Regions from separate parts of the Metabacillus sp. cB07 genome, predicted to be linked through region 1. Evidence: a T-box and tRNA genes for the amino acid it is inferred to sense, from the RefSeq annotation. Region 1 holds a T-box; the other holds one or more tRNA genes.

Region 1 (4,194 bases):
CGTTTTTCTCTAAAGTCCACTCAGTATCAGCAGGTCCTTCCCATCCATTGATTGCGAATGGTCCGTTGAACACTAAATTTTCAGACTTCTTACCGAAATTTTCGCCTTGCTCTTCAACATACTTTTGGTTCTGAGGATAGAACGTAGGGAATGCCATTAATGACTTGAAGAAAGGAATCGGTTTTTCAAGAGTCACAACAAGTGTCTTTTCGTCTTGAGCTTTAACTCCAAGATCTTCAGGTTTAGCTTTACCATTATATAATGCTTCAGCATTTTTGATTTTACCCATCATCATGTATGGACCGTAAGCAGATCCTGTGTCAGGGTTAAGAGCGCGCTGCCATGCAAAAACGAAGTCGTTAGCTGTTACAGGCTCTCCATTAGACCATTTAGCGTCTTCTTTGATTTTGATTGTGTACTCAGTGCCGTCTTCGTTAGCTTCCGGCTCGCCGTCAGCCATACCCGGGATTGGCTCCTGGTTTTCATCAATACGGTATAAACCTTCATTCGTATTGTTTAATTGAGATAAACTGATTGTATCTTCTGCAAGAACTGAGTCCATAGATGGAATCTCAGAAGATTCAAGTACTTTCAGCTCCTGAGGCACATTAGCTGCTTCTTTAGAGTCTTTGTCTTTGTCTCCTCCATCAGAAGAACTGGATCCGCCTCCGCCGTAGCAAGCAGTTAAGAAAACGCTCAGTACAAGCGAAAGGACTAAAAGCAATGAAAATTTTGACTTTTTCATTTATTACCCTCCCTTTTATTTTTAAAAAATTCTTACAAACACTATTATACAAGCTTTCGAATTTTTGTACATTCATTTTTTTAATAAAATTTACACAAATGCAATAAAATTAAGACTTTTTTAAAGCAAAAATAGTCCTTTATACCTATATTATCCACAGTATTTCTTCATGATATTTCATTCATTTAACATAAAAATGGCCAGAAGCACTGCCTTTGTAAAGATTTTAAATTGTAAGTAAAATTAAAAATGTATACAATATACAACAATAGCTAATAAACTATTTTGCAGGGAAACTGACAATATTCTGAGTAGTATTACTTTTCTCACAATAATTTTTTTTATATATTTCAATATAAAAAAACTATTGATCATCCCCGTAATTTAGTAATATAAAAAGAAAAAAGAGGGTATTTATGAACCGAAAATTATTTTTATCAGCCTTCACCGTGTCATTTGTTCTAGTCTTGCTACTTTCGCTGCTTTTCTATCAGGAGATCAGCCTGCTGCATTATATCAATATTTCATTTTACATTTCCGGGCTTCTGCTCTTTACTTCCCTATTTCTTCTGGTTGCTGAAGGCGGATTTTTTGACGGCATCACTCAGGGGTTCAGAAGGACCTTTCAATCCAAAGGCCGGGACCTTGATAAGAAGGAAGTAGAGGAAATGAGACTCTTCTCTGAACTCCTGCGGGTTGAATATACCCCGTTTTTGTTTGCCGGACTGGTTCTTGCAGCTACAATGCTTGCAGCTCTTGCTGTTTATTATTTTTGAACAGTTGAAAACGAGTCCGAAAGCCACTATAATATAGGAAATAACATGTAAATGCGATGAAAAAGAGTAGTACACAGTGACCTTATTTTTCAGAGAGTCTGCTGCCTGGTGAAAGGCGGACAATAAACACTGCGGAATGGACTTTTGAGCAGCTGACTGAACTTCAAAGTAGGATCAGCCGTTTCGTCTTGCGATAAAAGACGCTAAGTGATTTCTGCTGCAGAAATAATCAGGGTGGCACCGCGGTCCATTCGTCCCTTTTAGTCAAGGGGACGAATGGGCTTTTTTGCGTTATTTTAAGAAGGAGTGAGGATATGAAAACTATTTTTTCGGGCATCCAGCCCACAGGTAATGTCACATTAGGAAACTATATCGGAGCTATGAAACAGTTTGTTGACCTGCAGAATGATTATGACTGCTATTTTTGCATTGTTGACCAGCATGCCATCACACAGCCGCAGGACCGCCTGCAGCTCCGCAAGAGCATAAAAAGCCTTGCAGCACTATATTTAGCTGTAGGACTTGATCCTGAAAAAGCAACATTGTTCATTCAGTCAGAGGTTCCGGCACACGCACAGGCTGGATGGATGATGCAATGTGTGGCCTATATCGGCGAACTTGAGCGAATGACTCAGTTCAAGGACAAATCAGCTGGCAAAGAAGCCGTTTCTGCCGGACTGTTAACCTATCCGCCTCTGATGGCTGCCGACATTCTACTATATAAAACGGATCTCGTTCCAGTCGGCGAAGACCAGAAACAGCATCTGGAGCTCACAAGAGACTTAGCCGAACGTTTCAATAAAAAATACAATGACATCTTTACCGTCCCTGAAGTGCGCATTCCAAAGATCGGTGCAAGAATTATGTCCCTTGCAGATCCGACGAAAAAAATGAGCAAATCAGATCCAAACCAGAAAGCATTTATCACACTGCTGGACGATCCGAAAGTGATTGAAAAGAAGATCAAAAGTGCGGTTACCGATTCAGAGGGCATCGTGAAATTTGATAAAGAGAATAAGCCTGGCGTATCTAACCTCCTCTCCATCTTTTCTATTCTCTCAGGCATTTCCATCGAAGACCTGGAGAAAAAATATGAAGGAAAAGGCTACGGAGATTTTAAAGCCGACACCGCTGCTGCCGTGATCAACGCCCTGCAGCCAATTCAGGAAAAATATTATTCTCTTGTTGAATCAGATGAACTTGACGAAATCCTTGACCGCGGGGCTGAGCGTGCAAACGCACAGGCGGGAAAAATGATTAAAAAGATGGAAAGCGCAATGGGTCTTGGAAGAAAACGAAAATAAAAACGGGAGAGGGCTCATTAAGAGCTCTCCCCCTTTTTTTACCTGCTACATTTTTTCAAATTCCATGCCTTTTTCCATCATTAAGTACTGCAGTGCCGTCCGGAAGGTTAAAAACGTCTTGATGTCCTGGCTGTTTGATAAGCCAGATGAAATTAACAGCTGGATGACAGCAGGGCCAAAACCGACGAACAGAATCTGAATGCCCATGAGCCTTACTGCAGCCGTCAATTGCTGGATATAGGATCCAAACAGTTCAACCTCCCCGATTTCCCGTTCTGATATAGCGGTAAAATCGATGATGACAGTGGCAACTTCATTTGCGTGAGATGTTTCCAGAATTTTAGATGTAATCATATCAAACCGATCTGATGAAAGCTTCCCGGTAATCGGCACAAGAATGGTTTCCGGTATGATCGAAGGAATAATCGGAACAGAAATTTCTCTGATCAGTTCTTCTTGTTCCCAAAGCTGCCGTTTCAATTCGAATATCTCTGCCTGCAGCTCTTCCACTTTTTCTTTTTCACTTATCATATATGCCCTCGCTCAAATGAATGACTTTCTTTCATTTTACCATTGTTTCAGCTTGTTTACCTGTAAATTGAAGTTTTTGGAACGTTTTTTCGGATTCTTTTCTGGACAGAATGCAAAAACAGAAAAGAAGCCAATTTTGGCTTCTTTTAAGCTTGTCTCAATTTACTTTTGATTCATGCTCCATATCCCACAGTTTTTCAAAAAAGGGCTGGCCTTTAATCAAGTTTTCTGTAAGAATCATGTGTTTCGGGCTCCAGCCTGAAACAGTCTCATTGTAAAGCTTTTGCCACACATCCTCAAAGCTTAAATCCTGAATGGTTTCGTACATAGACGGATTCCATTCTGTATACCAGTATTTCACCTCTGCTGCATTCTTAGTTGACTGAAGCTGATCCAGGGCCATAAACAGCAGCTGCTTAAGCTGTCTCTCCTTGCGGGTCAGCCCGTTCATTTGAGATGGACTTGGAGAGAGGATGTGAAATTCTTTTTCAAGAATTTCTGCCTCATACGTATATTCTTCAGCTTCTACTTCTTTTATCATTTCATATACCAGCTGTTCCTGTCTTGGAATGAGCCGGCTTTTGCGGACAGGAATACTGTAGCCGATTGTATCAACGGCAAGAATTCCTTCGCCGTCTGTGACGACAAAACAATAATCAAGCTGAATCCGTTCATGATTTTTTCTGATATATGCCTTTTGAAAGGCGTCCTTAAGCAGTCCCTGCGGCAGCTCCGACAAATCGTTTTCAATATAATGGAATAAAACCGAATTTACTCTAAACAGAGGAACCTGATCCAAAAGCTCAACACTGTCGTCTTTTCTCCATTCGTGAAAATG
Region 2 (4,194 bases), 380 kb from region 1:
GAAAGGCAATTGGTCTTTGCTCTTGCCCATCTGAACAATCCCCTGCCCCTCTTCAACCCGCAGGAACTGATCAACATCAGGATGCATCTCCAAACCGATATCTTCACCCGGATTAAGACTCATTAACGTAAGCTGCAGGTGAGTTCCTGTCCATAACGCCGTCCGGAAATTATTGTTCAGCAGCGTCGCTTCATTAATATTAATAACAAATGGCTCTTTTCCATAATCCTTTAATGAGAGTCTGTAATCACCCATCTCAGAGGGGTAGCTGCCTGGATAGTTCCAATAGGCCGGTTCTCTGTAGTAATTGTTCATCGGTGCATGAACTTGAGGATAATAAGGATTTGGATACCAATAATTCGGATAATAATACATTCTTCTCCACCCTTTCAGCGCATATAAAAGCATCATATGCAGGGAGGTGGGCGGGGGGTACTTGGGGTTGAATTTATATGATTGAGTCAACACGATGGGCGTTCAGATATAACAAAAAAGCCAATGCTCTGTTTGCTTAGAGCATTGACTTTGCTTGTTTTTATGTAAGCTATAGATGCCGGTGATCGGGGTCAAACCGACACTCCAGAAGCAACTATTTCTCCATTTTTCTAGAGCTACTATCCAATCGATTTGAAGCACTATCTAACTTCTCATTAACAATATCAAGAGACTTAAATAATGAATTGAAAATAGGAACAGCAATTTTATATAGTAGGACAAAAATAAAACTAAAAACTGAAGTGACAAAACGTATAACACTACCGGAAAATACCCAAGTTACTTTAAAAAGTAGTTCTATTATTAATAAAATGGATCTGACAAGCCCACTAAATGGAAACGTCGGAATAATGTTTCTCAACTTTTCTATATATTGAAAAACAATATAGTAAATTCCCGGAAAAAATTTGTCAATAAAGCCAATGATTGAAAATACAACTCCATAATTAATGAACAAATTTAATAACTCATTATCATTGAAATAATAGGTTTGGTTATATTCGTTATACAAAGCATTATGTTCTATTAACCCCATAGTGAAAAGAAACTCAATAAAAAGATATATTAGATTATACATTGTTACAAACATAACCAACTTAAATTTAAATAGTATCCATCCTATTATGATTAGAAAAGCTACCTTAATCCAAGAATTTAATTCTACTGTTGAACATTTGGGAGACACCTTTTTATTTTCCTTAAATCTACTCCTACTATTTAGCTCATTCATATTCTACCCCTCTAACATAAATACTTATAATTCATGTATATGGATATATTATACAACAAACGAAAAGACTTTTAGTGCTTTTTATTCATTAATATTTACCTACTCATATAAAGATTATTTATCATTTGACTTAATAGTAAAAATATCTTTTAAATAATTCCTCTTTCGTGCAAATAAATATTTTTATATAAAAAAAGACTTCCTAACATGTTGTTAGAAAGTCTTTAGATTTATTACTTTTTAGATACCGGTGGTCGGGGTCGAACCGACACTCCAGAGGAACACGATTTTGAGTCGTGCGCGTCTGCCAATTCCGCCACACCGGCAAATTGATCATTTTCTTGAACTGGATACTGGTTGATGCCGAGGACCGGAATCGAACCGGTACGGTAGTCACCTACCGCAGGATTTTAAGTCCTGTGCGTCTGCCAGTTCCGCCACCCCGGCTAAGGGTGAGTTCATAAAAATTGGAGGCGACACCCGGATTTGAACCGGGGATAAAGGTTTTGCAGACCTCTGCCTTACCACTTGGCTATGCCGCCTTAAGATTCTGGAGCGGAAGACGGGATTCGAACCCGCGACCCCCACCTTGGCAAGGTGGTGTTCTACCACTGAACTACTTCCGCATTCGCTGTAATTGTATCTTATGCAGCTGGTGCACAAAGATGACTGTTAAAGTGAAAATGGCTGGGCTAGCTGGATTCGAACCAGCGCATGACGGAGTCAAAGTCCGTTGCCTTACCGCTTGGCTATAGCCCAAAACAAAAATAAAAACCCTAATAAGTAAAAAGGGGCGACTGATGGGAATCGAACCCACGAATGCCAGAGCCACAATCTGGTGCGTTAACCACTTCGCCACAGCCGCCATTATACTATATAAGATTAATTAAATTGGCAGGGGTAGTAGGACTCGAACCCACACCGGAGGTTTTGGAGACCTCTGTTCTACCTTTAAACTATACCCCTGTATTCTTTTTTAAAAATGGTGGAGGGGGACGGATTCGAACCGCCGAACCCTGAGGGAGCGGATTTACAGTCCGCCGCGTTTAGCCACTTCGCTACCCCTCCACATTTCAGTGGTGCCGGCAAGAGGACTTGAACCCCCAACCTACTGATTACAAGTCAGTTGCTCTACCAATTGAGCTACACCGGCATATAAGTGTAAATGGTGGCTTGGGACGGAATCGAACCGCCGACACAAGGATTTTCAGTCCTTTGCTCTACCGACTGAGCTACCAAGCCTTTATAAAAATGGCGGTCCCGACCGGGATCGAACCGGCGATCTCCTGCGTGACAGGCAGGCATGTTAACCGCTACACCACGGGACCATTTGGTTGCGGGGACAGGATTTGAACCTGCGACCTTCGGGTTATGAGCCCGACGAGCTACCAGACTGCTCCACCCCGCGATAATAATAAGGTAATTCTTTTTCGTCCCGATAAGTTGGTGTTAAACCTGCTTGACCGTTACGCTGCTGCTTTGAATTTTCATGGTGGAGGATGACGGGCTCGAACCGCCGACCCTCTGCTTGTAAGGCAGATGCTCTCCCAGCTGAGCTAATCCTCCGCAGTGAAAATATGTTGGTGACCCGTACGGGATTCGAACCCGTGTTACCGCCGTGAAAGGGCGGTGTCTTAACCGCTTGACCAACGGGCCATAAAGTTGTGGCGGAGAGCAAGGGATTCGAACCCTTGAGACGGGTTACCGCCTACACGATTTCCAATCGTGCTCCTTCGGCCACTCGGACAGCTCTCCAAAATGGCTCCGCAGGTAGGACTCGAACCTACGACCGATCGGTTAACAGCCGATAGCTCTACCACTGAGCTACTGCGGAATAATAATTTTCACCAGCCTGGCAACGTCCTACTCTCACAGGGGGAAACCCCCAACTACCATCGGCGCTAAAGAGCTTAACTTCCGTGTTCGGCATGGGAACGGGTGTGACCTCTTTGCCATCATCACCAGACATAGTGACAAAAATTATTATACTATGAAATCCGAAGATTTCAAGCTTTTTTTTGAAAGAAGTTATTCTTTCAAAACTGAATAACGTTTGATAACAAGATTCACGTGCAATTTACGCTTAGTTAGACTGTGGTTAAGTCCTCGAACGATTAGTATCTGTCAGCTCCACACGTCACCGCGCTTCCACCTCAGACCTATCAACCTGATCATCTTTCAGGGTTCTTACTCACAAATGTGATGGGAAATCTCATCTTGAGGGGGGCTTCATGCTTAGATGCTTTCAGCACTTATCCCTTCCGCACATAGCTACCCAGCGATGCCTTTGGCAAGACAACTGGTACACCAGCGGTGCGTCCATCCCGGTCCTCTCGTACTAAGGACAGCTCCTCTCAAATTTCCTGCGCCCACGACGGATAGGGACCGAACTGTCTCACGACGTTCTGAACCCAGCTCGCGTACCGCTTTAATGGGCGAACAGCCCAACCCTTGGGACCGACTACAGCCCCAGGATGCGATGAGCCGACATCGAGGTGCCAAACCTCCCCGTCGATGTGGACTCTTGGGGGAGATAAGCCTGTTATCCCCGGGGTAGCTTTTATCCGTTGAGCGATGGCCCTTCCATGCGGAACCACCGGATCACTAAGCCCGACTTTCGTCCCTGCTCGACTTGTAGGTCTCGCAGTCAGCTCCCTTGTGCCTTTACACTCTGCGAATGATTTCCAACCATTCTGAGGGAACCTTTGGGCGCCTCCGTTACATTTTAGGAGGCGACCGCCCCAGTCAAACTGCCCGCCTGACACTGTCTCCCAGCCCGGTAAGGGCTGCGGGTTAGAATTTCAATACAGCAAGGGTAGTATCCCACCAATGCCTCCACCGAAGCTTGCGCTCCGGCTTCCAAGGCTCCTACCTATCCTGTACAAGCTGTACCAAAATTCAATATCAGGCTGCAGTAAAGCTCCACGGGGTCTTTCCGTCCTGTCGCGGGTAACCTGCATCTTCACAGG

Evidence for each region. A T-box is a leader RNA that pairs with one kind of tRNA and senses whether it is charged. The one in region 1 lies ahead of trpS (tryptophan--tRNA ligase), so its partner is inferred to be a tRNA-Trp.
Region 2: it has a tRNA-Trp gene. The T-box ahead of trpS (tryptophan--tRNA ligase) is inferred to sense a tRNA for this amino acid. The anticodon was not compared.

The regions. Positions count from the first base shown of each region.
Region 1 covers NZ_CP069296.1:1,001,400-1,005,593, reverse strand. The annotation lists gene JOJ89_RS05010 (peptide ABC transporter substrate-binding protein) at 1-745, opposite strand, end outside; gene JOJ89_RS05005 (DUF3899 domain-containing protein) at 1,162-1,521, shown strand; T-box leader at 1,569-1,783, shown strand; gene trpS (tryptophan--tRNA ligase) at 1,836-2,825, shown strand; gene JOJ89_RS04995 (STAS domain-containing protein) at 2,871-3,356, opposite strand; gene JOJ89_RS04990 (YjbA family protein) at 3,514-4,194, opposite strand, start outside.
Region 2 covers NZ_CP069296.1:624,049-628,242, reverse strand. The annotation lists gene JOJ89_RS03310 (cupin domain-containing protein) at 1-375, opposite strand, end outside; gene JOJ89_RS03305 (hypothetical protein) at 590-1,225, opposite strand; tRNA gene JOJ89_RS03300 (tRNA-Leu) at 1,471-1,551, opposite strand; tRNA gene JOJ89_RS03295 (tRNA-Leu) at 1,587-1,672, opposite strand; tRNA gene JOJ89_RS03290 (tRNA-Cys) at 1,694-1,767, opposite strand; tRNA gene JOJ89_RS03285 (tRNA-Gly) at 1,777-1,851, opposite strand; tRNA gene JOJ89_RS03280 (tRNA-Gln) at 1,910-1,984, opposite strand; tRNA gene JOJ89_RS03275 (tRNA-His) at 2,018-2,090, opposite strand; tRNA gene JOJ89_RS03270 (tRNA-Trp) at 2,118-2,191, opposite strand; tRNA gene JOJ89_RS03265 (tRNA-Tyr) at 2,209-2,293, opposite strand; tRNA gene JOJ89_RS03260 (tRNA-Thr) at 2,303-2,378, opposite strand; tRNA gene JOJ89_RS03255 (tRNA-Phe) at 2,392-2,467, opposite strand; tRNA gene JOJ89_RS03250 (tRNA-Asp) at 2,478-2,553, opposite strand; tRNA gene JOJ89_RS03245 (tRNA-Met) at 2,557-2,633, opposite strand; tRNA gene JOJ89_RS03240 (tRNA-Val) at 2,716-2,791, opposite strand; tRNA gene JOJ89_RS03235 (tRNA-Glu) at 2,807-2,881, opposite strand; tRNA gene JOJ89_RS03230 (tRNA-Ser) at 2,891-2,980, opposite strand; tRNA gene JOJ89_RS03225 (tRNA-Asn) at 2,985-3,059, opposite strand; rRNA gene rrf (5S ribosomal RNA) at 3,076-3,191, opposite strand; rRNA gene JOJ89_RS03215 (23S ribosomal RNA) at 3,320-4,194, opposite strand, start outside.